Sagittula stellata E-37: one gene and its partner. The protein of the gene in region 1 interacts with the protein of each later gene in a pairwise test. Links are inferred from orthologs where the notes say so. Each region holds a gene or a part of one and is shown on either strand. Other genes may lie near its edges.

The links.
Region 2: the proteins of ABFK29_RS14190 (region 1) and ABFK29_RS17335 interact in binary tests that used the Escherichia coli proteins (3 or more experiments, as listed by UniProt). The link is inferred for Sagittula stellata E-37 from one-to-one orthologs.

Annotation. Positions count from the first base shown.
Region 1 is NZ_CP155729.1:2,991,269-2,997,287, reverse strand. Bases 1,485-4,419 are described here. They hold ABFK29_RS14190 (ABC-F family ATP-binding cassette domain-containing protein), read right to left. Parts: upstream 3,909-4,419; coding sequence 2,061-3,908; downstream 1,485-2,060. Other genes in these bases: ndk (nucleoside-diphosphate kinase), read left to right, coding at 4,237-4,419; ABFK29_RS14195 (J domain-containing protein), read right to left, coding at 1,485-1,659. In the rest of the region: ABFK29_RS14205 (retropepsin-like aspartic protease family protein), read right to left, coding at 1-420; ABFK29_RS14200 (MarC family protein), read right to left, coding at 479-1,099; more of ABFK29_RS14195, read right to left, coding at 1,150-1,484; more of ndk, read left to right, coding at 4,420-4,659; ABFK29_RS14180 (DUF4112 domain-containing protein), read right to left, coding at 4,757-5,197; ABFK29_RS14175 (YqaE/Pmp3 family membrane protein), read right to left, coding at 5,206-5,376; ABFK29_RS14170 (methyl-accepting chemotaxis protein), read right to left, coding at 5,460-6,019. UniProt on the Escherichia coli protein: Genetic data indicate it may be involved in ribosome assembly or function.
Region 2 is NZ_CP155729.1:3,634,521-3,641,072, reverse strand. The notes cover bases 1,171-4,638. They hold ABFK29_RS17335 (2-oxoglutarate dehydrogenase E1 component), read right to left. Parts: upstream 4,338-4,638; coding sequence 1,371-4,337; downstream 1,171-1,370. Other genes in these bases: ABFK29_RS17330 (hypothetical protein), read right to left, coding at 4,444-4,638; odhB (2-oxoglutarate dehydrogenase complex dihydrolipoyllysine-residue succinyltransferase), read right to left, coding at 1,171-1,324. Also shown: more of odhB, read right to left, coding at 1-1,170; more of ABFK29_RS17330, read right to left, coding at 4,639-5,112; ABFK29_RS17325 (hypothetical protein), read right to left, coding at 5,130-5,594; sucD (succinate--CoA ligase subunit alpha), read right to left, coding at 5,954-6,552. UniProt on the Escherichia coli protein: E1 component of the 2-oxoglutarate dehydrogenase (OGDH) complex which catalyzes the decarboxylation of 2-oxoglutarate, the first step in the conversion of 2-oxoglutarate to succinyl-CoA and CO(2).

The DNA of each region.
Region 1 (6,019 bases):
CGCTGTTTTCACCGTGCCGTTCGCGGTCTGCGCCATGTCGTAGAAGGCGAGGTCGTCGGGATGCAGGCCCGCTTCCTCCGCCGCGATCTTGGTCAGCACCATGCCGGAGGCGCCGGTGTCCACGACAAACCGGGTGGGCGAGCCGTTGACCTCGAGAGTCACGTAGTAGTGGCCGTCGAAGCCGCGCGGGATCTCGATCCGGCCATCGCCGGAGAACACAGCCTGCCGCTGGTCCAGCCCGCCGCGCACGTCCTGCCAGAGCCCTGCGGCGGCAAGGATGCCGACGAACAGCAGCGCCCAGCCCATCAGGCTCTGCAGGCCACGGCCCGGCGTGCGGCGGTGGTTGAGCCAGAACCATGCGAGGGTGGCGAAGGCCAGAAGCCCGAGAAAGATCGTGTGGCCGGTCTGGTCGGGCGTCATGTCGGGTCCCTGTGCCTGCGTTCCCTCAATGTAGGCACTCCGCCCGCAGAAGGAAGTCTCAGGGCGCCACGAAGCCGAAGTCCCGCAGCCCGTCGAGCACGAACTGCACGGAGAGCGCGGCGAGCAGCATGCCGAGCAGACGGGTCGTGACGGTGATGCCGGTGGGGCCGAGCCCGCGCTCGATCAGTCCGGCCGAAAGGAACAGCATCAGGACCAGCGCCAGCACGAGCGCCATGACGCCCAGCACGCCAATGATGCCCAGGACGTCGGTGGTCGAGCCGGTCAGCAGGATCATCGACGCGATGGCGCCGGGGCCGGCGATCAGCGGGATGGCAAGCGGAAAGACGGAAGGGTCGGGCGGGTGGTCGGCCTCGGCCCGGTCCTCGCGCCGCTTGTTGCGGCGTTCGAAGAGCATGTCGAGCGCGGTGATGAACAGCAGGATGCCGCCGGAGATCCGGAAGGCCGGCATGCCGATGCCGATGAAGCCCAGCACCGCCTCGCCGAAGAAGGCGAAGAGCGTCAGGAGCGCGGCGGCGATGACCGTCGCGCGGATGCCGACGGCGCGGCGGTGGCGCGCGTCAGCGCCCTGCGTCAGGGCGATGAACAGCGGTGTCAGCCCGATCGGGTCGATGACCACGAAGAGCGTGACGAAGGCCGAGATCAGGAAGGTCGGGTCCATGATTCCCGGTTAGGCGGTTTCGGGCCGCCGGTAAAGCCTTTGCTACGGGATCAGGCGGCGATGGCGACCTGCGCCTTGCAGGCGGTTTCGAACGCGGCGCGCGCGGTCGAGAAGGAGGCGGTGGCCTTTTGCAGCGCCGCGCGCTGCGCCGGGGACAGGGACGGGGCCCGGGTCTCTTGGCGGCTGCGGGTGGCGGTTGGCTTTGCCTTCGGCTGTTCGCTGGCGTTCTTTTTCGCGCCTGAGCCCGCTTTGGCCTGCGCATGGGCCTGCGTGCGGCGGGGTGCATCGGACTTGGGCCTTGCCTTGGCCTCGGGCCGAGTGTCGGCTTCGCGGTTCGTGCCCGCAGCGCCGCGCCCCGTGGCCGGGACGTGGTGACGCAGCTTGTCGTAGGCCGCGTTCAGGTCGGCGAGGCGGCGGGTCAGTCGGGCGGCGTCGGCGGGGCAACGGTCTGGATGATTTGCGCGGACAAGCCGTTTCCATGCCTTCCGGATGGTGGCGCGGTCGTCGAAGGCGGACACGCCGAGGATCTCGTAGGGGGTGCGGGCTGCGGTACGGGTCATCGGGGGCGTCCTTCCGGGTCCTGTCAGATCCGGCGCCGGGGCTGCCCCCGCGGCCCTGCGGCGCCGTTGAATTGAGGCATAAATCGGGCGGAAGGTGCGGGGAAGTCTCAATTTGGACACAAAGTTAACGCGATTCTGCCGGGTATTTCCGGGTTTCGCGCCCGGATGTATCCGTAAAACTAATTTATTTCAGATGCTTGCGGCTTGGTTGGCTGTTGCGTGACGTGGGGCTTTCGAAACGGGCATACGCGGAAAATGTGGCGACCTGTGCCACATTCGTGGTCCCGATCTGGCCGGTGCGGGCGCTGACTGGCCCGCAGTTGCCCGAACGTCCGCCTGAAACGAAGAACGGCGGCGCCGAAGGACCGCCGTTCTCCATAGTCGGAAGAGAAGGTGCGGAGTCAGCCGCGCTGCGCCGTGTCCAGTTTTTCCTGAGCCGCCATCCAGAGTTCCTCTGCACGGGAGAGGCCTTCCATGATCTCGGCGTATTTCTTGTTCCAGACTTCCAGCTCGCCCACCTTGTCGTTCTCGTAGAGCGCAGGATTCGCCAGCTTGTTCGCCAGTTTCTCGCGCATGTCCTCAAGCTTGGTCACGCGGTCCTCGCATTTGCGGACGTGGGCGCGCAGGTCGAGGATCTCGTCGCGGGAGGCGCGCCTGGGTTTTTCCTTCGGCTTTTCGGGCTTGGCCGGTGCGTCCTTGGACAGCAGGAGGGCGCGGTAAGCATCGAGGTCTTCTTCGTAGGGCTTCACTGTGCCGTTCGACACCAGCCAGAGCCGGTCGGCCACCATCGACAGCAGGTGCATGTCGTGGCTGACGAGGATGACGGCGCCGTTGTAGGCGGTCAGCGCCTCCATCAATGCCTCGCGGCTTTCGATGTCGAGGTGGTTGGTCGGCTCGTCGAGGATCAGCAGGTGGGGGGCGTCGAGCGTGGCGAGCAGCAGCGAAAGCCGTGCCTTCTGGCCGCCGGACAGGCGCGCCACCTCGGTATCGGCCTGCGCGGCCTGCAGTCCGAAGCCGGCGAGCCGGGCGCGGAGTTTGGCGGGCGGCGTGTCCGGGCGTTCGCGCTGCAGGTGCTGGAGCGGCGTCTCATCCAGATGCAGTTCGTCCACCTGATGCTGGGCGAAGTAGCCGATGCGCAGCTTGGACGAGCGGTTCATGTGGCCTTCGATCAGGGCGATGCGGTCGGCAAGCAGCTTCGAAAGGGTCGATTTGCCCTGACCGTTCTTGCCCAGAAGCGCGATGCGGTCGTCCTGATCGATGCGCAGGTTCAGTCGGTGCAGGACCGCCTTGCCGTCGTACCCCGTGGAGCCGCCGTCGATGTTGATGATCGGCGGGCTGAGCTCATCCGGCTGCGGGAAGGTGAAGACGCGCTTGGCCGCCTCTTCGGGCGCGGTGACCATGTCCATGCGCTCGATCATCTTGAGCCGGGCCTGCGCCTGTTTGGCCTTGGAGGCTTTGGCGCGGAAGCGGTCGACGAAGGACTGGAGGTGCTCGCGGCGGTCCTGCTGCTTCTTCGCGGTGGCCGCCTGTTGGGCACGCTTTTCGGCGCGCAGCCTGACGAAGCCGTCGTAGGGCGTGCCGTAATAGGTCAGCTTGCGGTCTTCGAGGTGTAGGATGCTGCCGACGGCGCGGTTCAGAAGGCCGCGGTCGTGGCTGATGACGATGACGGTGTGCGGATAGCGTGCCAGATAGGATTCGAGCCAGAGCGCGCCTTCCAGGTCGAGGTAGTTGGTCGGCTCGTCGAGCAGCAGCAGGTCGGGCTGGGCGAACAGCACGCCCGCCAGCGCCACGCGCATCCGCCAGCCGCCGGAATAGGCGGAACAGGGGTTGGCGTGTTCCTCGGGCTCGAACCCCAGTCCGCGCAGGATGGTGGCCGCGCGGGCCTCGGCCGACCATGCGTCGATGTCGGCCAGACGTGTCTGGACCTCGGCCATGCGGTGGCCGTCGGCGGTTTCGGCCTCGGCCATCAGCGCGGAGCGTTCTTCGTCGGCGGCAAGCACCGTGTCGAGGATCGATACGTCGGAGGAGGGCACTTCCTGGCTGACGCCGCCGATGCGGGCACGGCTGGGCAGGGAGATGTCGCCGCCATCGATGGTCAGTTCTCCGCGGATCAGGCGGAAGAGCGTGGTCTTGCCCGCGCCGTTCGGACCGACGAGGCCGACCTTGTGGCCTTCGGGAATGGTGGCGGTGGCGTCCTCAAAGAGTGGACGGCCTTCGACCGAATAGGAGAGGGATGAGATGCGCAACATGGGGGCGCTTTAGCAGAGGGTTACGGTATGGGAAAGGCGCGTCGGTGTGCGGCACTGTTTGCCTTCGCAAAAGCGCCCGCCCACCGACCCGTGGGGCGTCTTCGCGGGTGGAGGCGGAACTGGTGCGCAGGGCGTTTTTTCGGCGTGGTGACCTGTCGGGGCGCGCGTCTGTTCGGCACGGAATGACCTTTGTGCGGGGCCGGCGCCACCTGTGCGCATGCGGCGGGGTCATGAGGGGTTCCCTGATCCGGGAGGCCGTGTTATCGGGCGCCGCGATACACCCTGACGACCCCGGACTGTGGGTCGGATCCATCTGGAGGATAACACGATGGCCCTCGAGCGCACCTTTTCGATCATCAAGCCCGATGCAACCCGCCGCAACCTGACCGGCAAGATCAACGCCAAGTTCGAGGAGGCCGGTCTGCGCATCGTCGCGCAGAAGCGGATTCACCTCACCAAGGCGCAGGCCGGCGAATTCTACAAGGTGCATGCGGCGCGCCCCTTCTACGATGAACTGTGCGAGTTCATGGCCTCTGCACCGATCGTCGCCCAGGTCCTGGAAGGCGAGGACGCCATTTCCAAGAACCGTGAAGTGATGGGCGCGACGAACCCGGCCGATGCGGCCGAGGGCACCATCCGTGCCGAGTTCGCCGAGTCGGTGGGCGAAAACTCCGTCCACGGGTCGGATGCGCCGGACACCGCGGCAGAGGAAATCGCGTATTTCTTCTCCGGTCTCGAACTGGTCGGCTGAACCGGTTCCCGGTTACTGGCATGATCCTGACATGACGAAGGGGCGCCTTTGGGCGCCCCTTTTCGTTTGCCCGGACGTCTGCCGCGTGCCGCGCGTGTCAGGCGTTTGCGCCCCGGGCCCGTCCGAGCCCCTGCACAGGGGTGCGGGTTGGCGACGGCCGCGGGGTCTGGCCCTTGGTGGTGTCCGCGTGGCGCCGTTCCGCGAAGTCGCGCATCAGGGCCGCGTTGCGGAGGTTCGCCTTGAAACCCACGTCGAAGATATCGCCGATCAGGGGGATGAGGCCGATGACCCAGTCGATGCCGATGTTGCCGGCCATGCGCACCAGCAGGTGCTTCGGCGCGCCGATCTCATGGCCGAGGTAGACGATATAGGCTGCGGGCGTCAGTGCGAGCGTGTCGCCGATGCCCGGGACCAGCCCCAGGATGCCGTCCCACCCCAAGCGGATGCCGGTGCCGGGCAGATGCAGCGCGGCGTCCATCCGGCGGGCGATGCGTTCCGCCCGTTCGACCTTTGCGAAGATGGTCTTTGCGTCGGTCATGGCGGCGCTCACGCGTGGGCCGGACGGCGCGAGATCACCCAGATCGCGTGCACGACGCCGGGGAGCCAGCCAAGGAGTGTCAGCAGGACGTTGATCCAGAAGTGTTTCGACAGGCCCACTTCTAGGAAAACGCCAAGCGGCGGAAGAAACAGGCTGAGAATGATGCGGATGAGGTCCATCGGGGATCTCCTTTGCGTTGCCGGGTTAAGGAAAGAACGCGGCAACGGTGTGGAAGTTCCGACGGTGCCCGGCGCCGCCCGGGTCAGGCGGCGCGTTCGGCGGGCGACTGGACGGGGTCTTCGGTGTCGATCCGGAACTCCGACACCGAACGCGACAGGTCCTGTGCCGTGCCGGCGAGCGCAGAGGAGGTGGTCCGCGTGTCGGCAACAAGCCCGGCGTTGGCATGGGTCAGGTCCTGCAGCAGCTTCATCGCGGAGTCGATCTCGGCCAGGTCGCTGGCGTGGGCGCTGGTGGACGCGGCGATGTCCGACAGGGCTTCGTCCATCTTGTGGATGCTGCTGACCATGGTCTGGAGCGACTGCCCCGCGCCGTTGACCAGCTGGACGCCGTCCTGAACCTCCCTGTGGCTTTCGGAGATCAGTTTCTTGATATCGAGGGCGGATTTCGACGACCGGCCGGCAAGGTCGCGCACCTCTTCGGCCACCACGGCGAAGCCACGGCCGGATTCGCCGGCGCGGGCGGCCTCCACCCTTGCGTTGAGGGCGAGGAGGTTGGTCTGGAAGGCGAGTTCCTCGATCACCGTGACGATCTTTGCGATCTCGTCCGACCGTTGGCTGATCTGGTCCATGGCGGCGATGGCCT
Region 2 (6,552 bases), 640 kb from region 1 along the record:
TCGGCGAGGACATGAGCGAGCCATAGACGCCACCGTTGGAGATGGTGAAGGTGCCGCCCTGCATCTCTGCCATGGACAGCTTGCCGTCACGGGCGCGCTTGCCCTTCTCGTTGATCGCCTTCTCGATTTCCGCGAAAGACATGCTGTCGGCGTCGCGGATCACCGGAACCACCAGACCCTGCGGCGTGCCCGCCGCGATGCCCATGTGCACGAAGTTCTTGTAGACGATGTCGGTGCCGTCGATCTCTGCGTTGACTTCGGGCACTTCTTTCAGCGCGTGGCAGCAGGCCTTCGTGAAGAAGGACATGAAGCCCAGACGAACGCCGTGCTTCTTCTCGAAAAGGTCCTTGTACTCGGACCGCAGCGCCATGACCTCGGTCATGTCCACTTCGTTGTAGGTGGTCAGGATCGCGGCGGTGTTCTGCGCGTCCTTCAGGCGGCGTGCGATGGTCTGGCGCAGGCGGGTCATCTTCACCCGCTCTTCGCGTGCCTCATCTTGGGCCGCGACGGGCGCACGCGGTGCAGAGGCCGGAGCGGATGTCGCAGGGGAAGCGTTCGCGGCAGCCACGGCTGCGGCCACATCTGCCTTCGTCGCGCGACCGTCCTTGCCGGTGCCCTTGACCTGATCGCGGGAAACACCTGCTTCGGCCATGGCCTTTTCGGCTGCCGGGCCGTCCTTGATGTCCTTGCCCGGCCCGCCATCGCCCGCGGGCGGTGTGGAGTACTGCGTGTCCTTCGGTGCGGTCTCTGCTTTCGGCGCGGCGGAAACACCCTCGCCGGAGGCGATCACCGCAAGCTTGGCGTTGGCTTCGACGGTTTCGCCTTCCTGGGCGACGATCTCCGTCAGTGTGCCGGAGGCCGGAGCGGGCACCTCGACCGAGACCTTGTCGGTTTCCAGTTCGCAGAGCATCTCGTCTTGTGTGACGCTGTCGCCGACCTTCTTGAACCAGGTGGATACGGTCGCTTCGGTCACGGATTCGCCCAGAGTGGGCACCACGACGTCGACGCTGTCGCCGCCACCGGAGGCGCTGCCCCGGCTTGTCTCGGCATCATTTTCGCGGGGTTTCGTCTCTTCGGGGCCGGCGCTGCCAGATTCGGCGATGTTGGCCAGAAGGGCATCGACGCCCACTGTATCGCCTTCCTTTGCCACGATGTCCGACAGGGTGCCGGCAACGGGCGAGGGCACTTCGACCGTTACCTTGTCGGTTTCCAGTTCACACAGCATTTCGTCCACGGCAACGCTGTCGCCTGGCTTCTTGAACCAGGTGGCCACGGTGGCCTCGGTCACCGATTCCCCAAGGGTGGGGACGCGTACTTCGGTCATGTTTTAACTTCCTTTTTCAATACCCCTGAGCCTTGCGGCCGTAGGTTCATTCGATCGTCAGCGCTTCGTCGACAAGCGCGGCTTGCTGTGCCTTGTGGGTGGAGGCCAGGCCCGTCGCGGGCGAGGCCGAAGTGGCGCGGCCCACGTAGCGCGGGCGCGGATGCTCGGCCTTGATGCGGCCAAGGACCCATTCGATGTTCGGCTCGATGAAGGACCAGGCGCCCTGGTTCTTCGGCTCTTCCTGACACCAGATCATCTCGGCCTGCTTGAAACGTTCCAGCTCCTTGACGAGGCTGATCGCCGGGAACGGGTAGAACTGTTCGACCCGCAGCAGGTAGACGTCATCCAGACCGCGGGCGTCGCGTTCTTCGAGGAGGTCGAAGTAGACCTTGCCCGAGCACATGACGACGCGCTTGATCTTGTCGTCCGCCACCAGCTTGGTTTCCGAATGCCCGGTTTCCGAGTCGTCCCAGAGGACGCGGTGGAAGGACGAGCCTGTGGTGAACATCTCCATCTCCGAGACGCACAGCTTGTGGCGCAGAAGCGACTTCGGCGTCATCAGCATCAGAGGCTTCCGGTAGGACCGGTGCAGCTGGCGACGCAGGATGTGGAAATAGTTCGCGGGCGTGGAGCAGTTCGCGACGATCCAGTTGTCCTGTCCGCAGAGCTGCAGGAAACGCTCAAGGCGGGCGGATGAGTGTTCCGGCCCCTGGCCTTCGAAGCCGTGCGGCATCAAGCAGACGAGGCCGGACATCCGAAGCCACTTCGATTCACCGCTTGAGATGAACTGGTCGAACATGATCTGCGCGCCGTTGGCGAAGTCGCCGAACTGCGCTTCCCACAGGGTCAGGGCGTTCGGTTCAGCCATGGAGTAGCCGTACTCGAAGCCCAGCACCGCGTATTCGGACAGCGCGGAGTCGATCACTTCGTACCGGGCCTGGCCTTCGCGGATGTTGTTCAGCGGGTAATAGCGCTCTTCCGTCTCCTGGTTGACGAACGCGGAGTGGCGCTGGCTGAACGTGCCACGTGTGGAGTCCTGGCCGGCCAGACGGACGGGATACCCTTCGAGCTGGAGCGAACCGAAGGCCAAGGCCTCTGCCGTCGCCCAGTCGAAACCCTGTCCCGTCTTGAACATCTGTGCCCGTGCGTCGACCAGTCGGCCCACGGTCTTGTGCAGCGGGAAACCGTCCGGAACGGTCGTCAGGGCAGAGCCGATCTTCTGGAAGGTCTCTTCCTTGATCGCCGTCTTGCCGCGCTGGTACTTGCCCTCTTTCTGCTTGTCGAGGTGCGACCAGCGACCGTCCAGCCAGTCGGCCTTGTTGGGCTTGTAGACTTTGCCTGCCTCGAACTCCTCGTTCAGCTTGGCCTGGAACGCGGCTTTCATGTCCTCGATCTCGCCCTCGGGGATCAGACCGTCCTTGACCAGCCGTTCCGTGTACAGCGTCAGCGTCGTCTTCTGCTTCTTGATCTTGTTGTACATCACCGGGTTGGTGAACATGGGCTCGTCGCCCTCGTTGTGACCGAAGCGGCGATAGCAGAAGATGTCGATGACCACGTCCTTGCCGAACTTCTGGCGGAACTCGGTCGCGACCTTCGCGGCGTGCACGACGGCCTCCGGGTCGTCGCCGTTGACGTGGAAGATTGGTGCCTCGACCACCAGCGCGTTGTCGGTCGGGTAGGGGGACGAGCGCGAGAAATGCGGCGCGGTGGTGAAGCCGATCTGGTTGTTGACGATGATGTGCATCGTGCCGCCGGTGCGGTGACCGCGCAGGCCCGACAGGGCGAAACATTCCGCCACGACGCCCTGACCGGCAAAGGCCGCGTCGCCGTGCAACAGGATCGGCATGACCTGCGTCCGGTTCACGTCGCCGAACTGGTCCTGCTTGGCGCGGACCTTGCCCAGAACGACCGGGTTCACGGCTTCCAGGTGCGATGGGTTCGCCGTCAGGGACAGGTGCACGGTGTTGCCGTCGAACTCGCGGTCGGAGGACGCGCCGAGGTGGTACTTCACGTCGCCCGAACCGTCCACGTCTTCCGGCTTGAAGCTGCCGCCCTGGAACTCGTTGAAGATCGCCTTGTAGGGCTTGTTCATCACGTTCGCGAGCACCGACAGGCGGCCACGGTGCGGCATCCCGATGACGATTTCCTTCAGTCCGAGGTTGCCGCCGCGCTTGATGATCTGTTCCATCGCCGGGATCAGGGATTCGCCGCCGTCGAGACCGAACCGCTTCGTGCCCATGTACTTGACGTGTAGGAACTTTTCGAAGCCCTCGGCCTCCACCATCTTGTTGAGGATCGCCTTGCGCCCCTCACGCGTGAAGTGGATCTCCTTGCCGTAGCCCTCGATCCGTTCCTTCAGCCACGAGGATTGCTCCGGGTCCGAGATGTGCATGTACTGCAGTGCGAAGGTGCCGCAATAGGTGCGTTTCACGATAGACACGATTTCGCGCAGGGAGGCGATCTGCAGCCCCAGAACGTTGTCGATGAAGATCGGGCGGTCCATGTCGCTTTCGGTAAAGCCGTAGGACTTCGGGTCGAGCTCCGGGTGATTGGACGTGTCGCGCAGACCCAGCGGGTCGAGGTCGGCGGCGAGGTGGCCGCGGATGCGGTAGGCCCGGATCAGCATCAGCGCGCGGATCGAATCCAGAACGGCGCGCTGGATCGCCTCGTTCGAGACGGAAACGCCCTGCTCATTCGCCTTCGCGGCAATCTTTTTGGCGGCGCCCTTCGCCTCTGCCGGGACGGCGGGCATCGGCCATTCGCCGGTCAGGGCCGCTGTAAGGTCGTCTTCCGGCGCGGGCGGCCAGTCGGAGCGCGCCCAGGAAGGGCCTTCCGCCTCGCGCCGGACAGAGGTTTCATCGTCGCCCAACTGTTTGAAAAACGCCGCCCAGGCATCGTCAACCGCGCTCGGATTGGCGGCATAGCGGGCGTACATCTGTTCCAGGTACTCCGCGTTGTGCCCCTGCATGAAGCTGGAGGCGCGGAAAAGGTCGTTCGGGCTTTGGTCGGTCATTGGGGCACCTCTTGTGGGTTGGGACCGTATTCGTTGGGACCGGGTTTCACCGAGGGAGGCAAGGCCCTCGACAGGATTGTGACCGGGAGAGAGGAGGGGCGCATCCTCATTCCTCCCCACGGGCAAGCGTTGTTCGATAGGTCAGCACCGCATGCGTGACCGACTGGTCGGCGGGCGACAGACGCAGGGTCAGGCTGCGCAAGGCATCGCGGGTTTCACCGTCCGGAGAGGTCACGGCGTCCCTTGCCTGCCAGTGGCGCGTCAGGGCGTTCTCGTAAACCGGCATGACCTCGAAGCGACGCGCAAGGCCGTCGACTAGGTCTTCGCTGGGACCCTGCAGGACAAGCGTGCAGGACAGCATCGACTCGCCCTCTGCCTGCTCGGCGTAGAGGGCGGAGGTCAACGCACCGACGGTGGTGTGCCGCATGATCCGGGCCTGCGGTGCCGCGGGATCCGTGGCGAGGATGGCACGCTGCCAGCGCAGCCGGTGACCTGCCAGAACCGCCTTCGGATCGGCATCGCCCTGCTGGTTGGTGAGGAAATCGATCCGGGTTGCGAAATCGGCCAGAAGCTCCACCAACGCTTCGCGGTCTTCGTCCTGCGCCTCTCGCCAGTCGCTGCCGAAATCGACCTGCGACAGCGGCGTGGCAACGGGCGAGGCGCAGGTCGCGTTCTGGAACTGGACCAGCATGGCGGCGGTGTCGTCCTCCTGCGCGGAGGCCGGCAGCGATACGCACCACAGGGCCGCTGTCAGGGCCGCCGTGCAACGAGACATGGAAAGTGACCTGTTGATCATGCCACGCCCTCCTGCATCTGGCGGCCAGCGGACTGTTGCAGGAACAACGCGTCGTAGCAGGCCTGCAGTTCCGCCCATGCGCGGGTGAGGTATCCCTGCGGATCTTCTGCCATTGCCGCGTCCTTGGCGTCCTCCTCCTGGATCATGATCGGGCGGAAAGCGAGTCTTCCGGGATCGTCGCGTCGGACAAGGCCTCTCTGGAAACGTTGCAACCCATTGAATACCGTATCGAATTCTTCGCGGAAGTCGCGTTCCAACGCAATGCCCTCTTCCTCTGCGGAGAACAGGGCCTGATGCAGAGCGACCGATTTCGCGACACAGCGAAGCCGCGCCTGCATGCCTTCGGAGACGGGGCCGCGCGGCACGAGTTCGTCCCACAGAATGAAAGCCCCGACCACGCCGACGAACGCGATGATGATGCGCAGTCCGACCCTTCTCTTCGGTTGTTCGGGCGACATCATCGCACGGCTCCCCGAGGGAAATGGTCGGGCGACCGGTTGGATTGCGAAGCGACGGTCGGGCGAAGGCGCGCCAGGACACGCGCATCCATCTGCCCGGTCAGTGGGGCGGGTTGCGATGTCGTGAATGCGTACAGGCCGCACACTGGCGGTGCGGTCCGTACGGAACAGGCTCCTTGATGTGCCATGCTATCCATCGCTCCCGCCTTTCCCCGGGGCTCGTTCTTGGGGTGTGGCCCGGGCGATCCGTGGTGTCGCACGCGGCCTGTCTTAAGGTCGGGAAGTGAAGAGCGCGGAAACGGTCGCATTCGTCCTCCACCGTCCGGGTGGGCCGGGTGTCCCTTGCGGGCCACCCGATCCGGTCAGCCATTCTTGATGGCTTCGAGCACGGCCTCGCCGAGCGTGGCGGGGCTGTCCGCCACGACGATGCCGGCGGCCTTCATCGCTTCGATCTTGTCATCGGCACCACCTTTGCCGCCGGCGACAATGGCGCCCGCGTGGCCCATGCGGCGCCCCGGAGGTGCGGTGCGGCCCGCGATGAAACCGGCGGTCGGCTTCCAGCGGCCCTTTTTCTTTTCGGAGGCGAGGAACGCAGCCGCGTCCTCTTCCGCCGATCCGCCGATTTCACCGATCATGATGATCGCCTCGGTTTCGTCGTCCGCCAGGAACCATTCCAGCACGTCGATGTGCTCAGTGCCTTTGATGGGATCGCCGCCGATGCCGACGCAGGTCGACTGGCCGAGGCCGACGTCGGTGGTCTGCTTCACGGCCTCGTAGGTCAGCGTGCCGGAGCGGGACACGACGCCCACTTTGCCGCGCTTGTGGATGTGACCGGGCATGATGCCGATCTTGCAGGCGTCGGGCGTGATGACGCCGGGGCAGTTCGGGCCGATCAGCGTCGATTTGGAGTTCTCCAGCGCGCGCTTGACCTTCATCATATCGAGCACCGGGATGCCCTCGG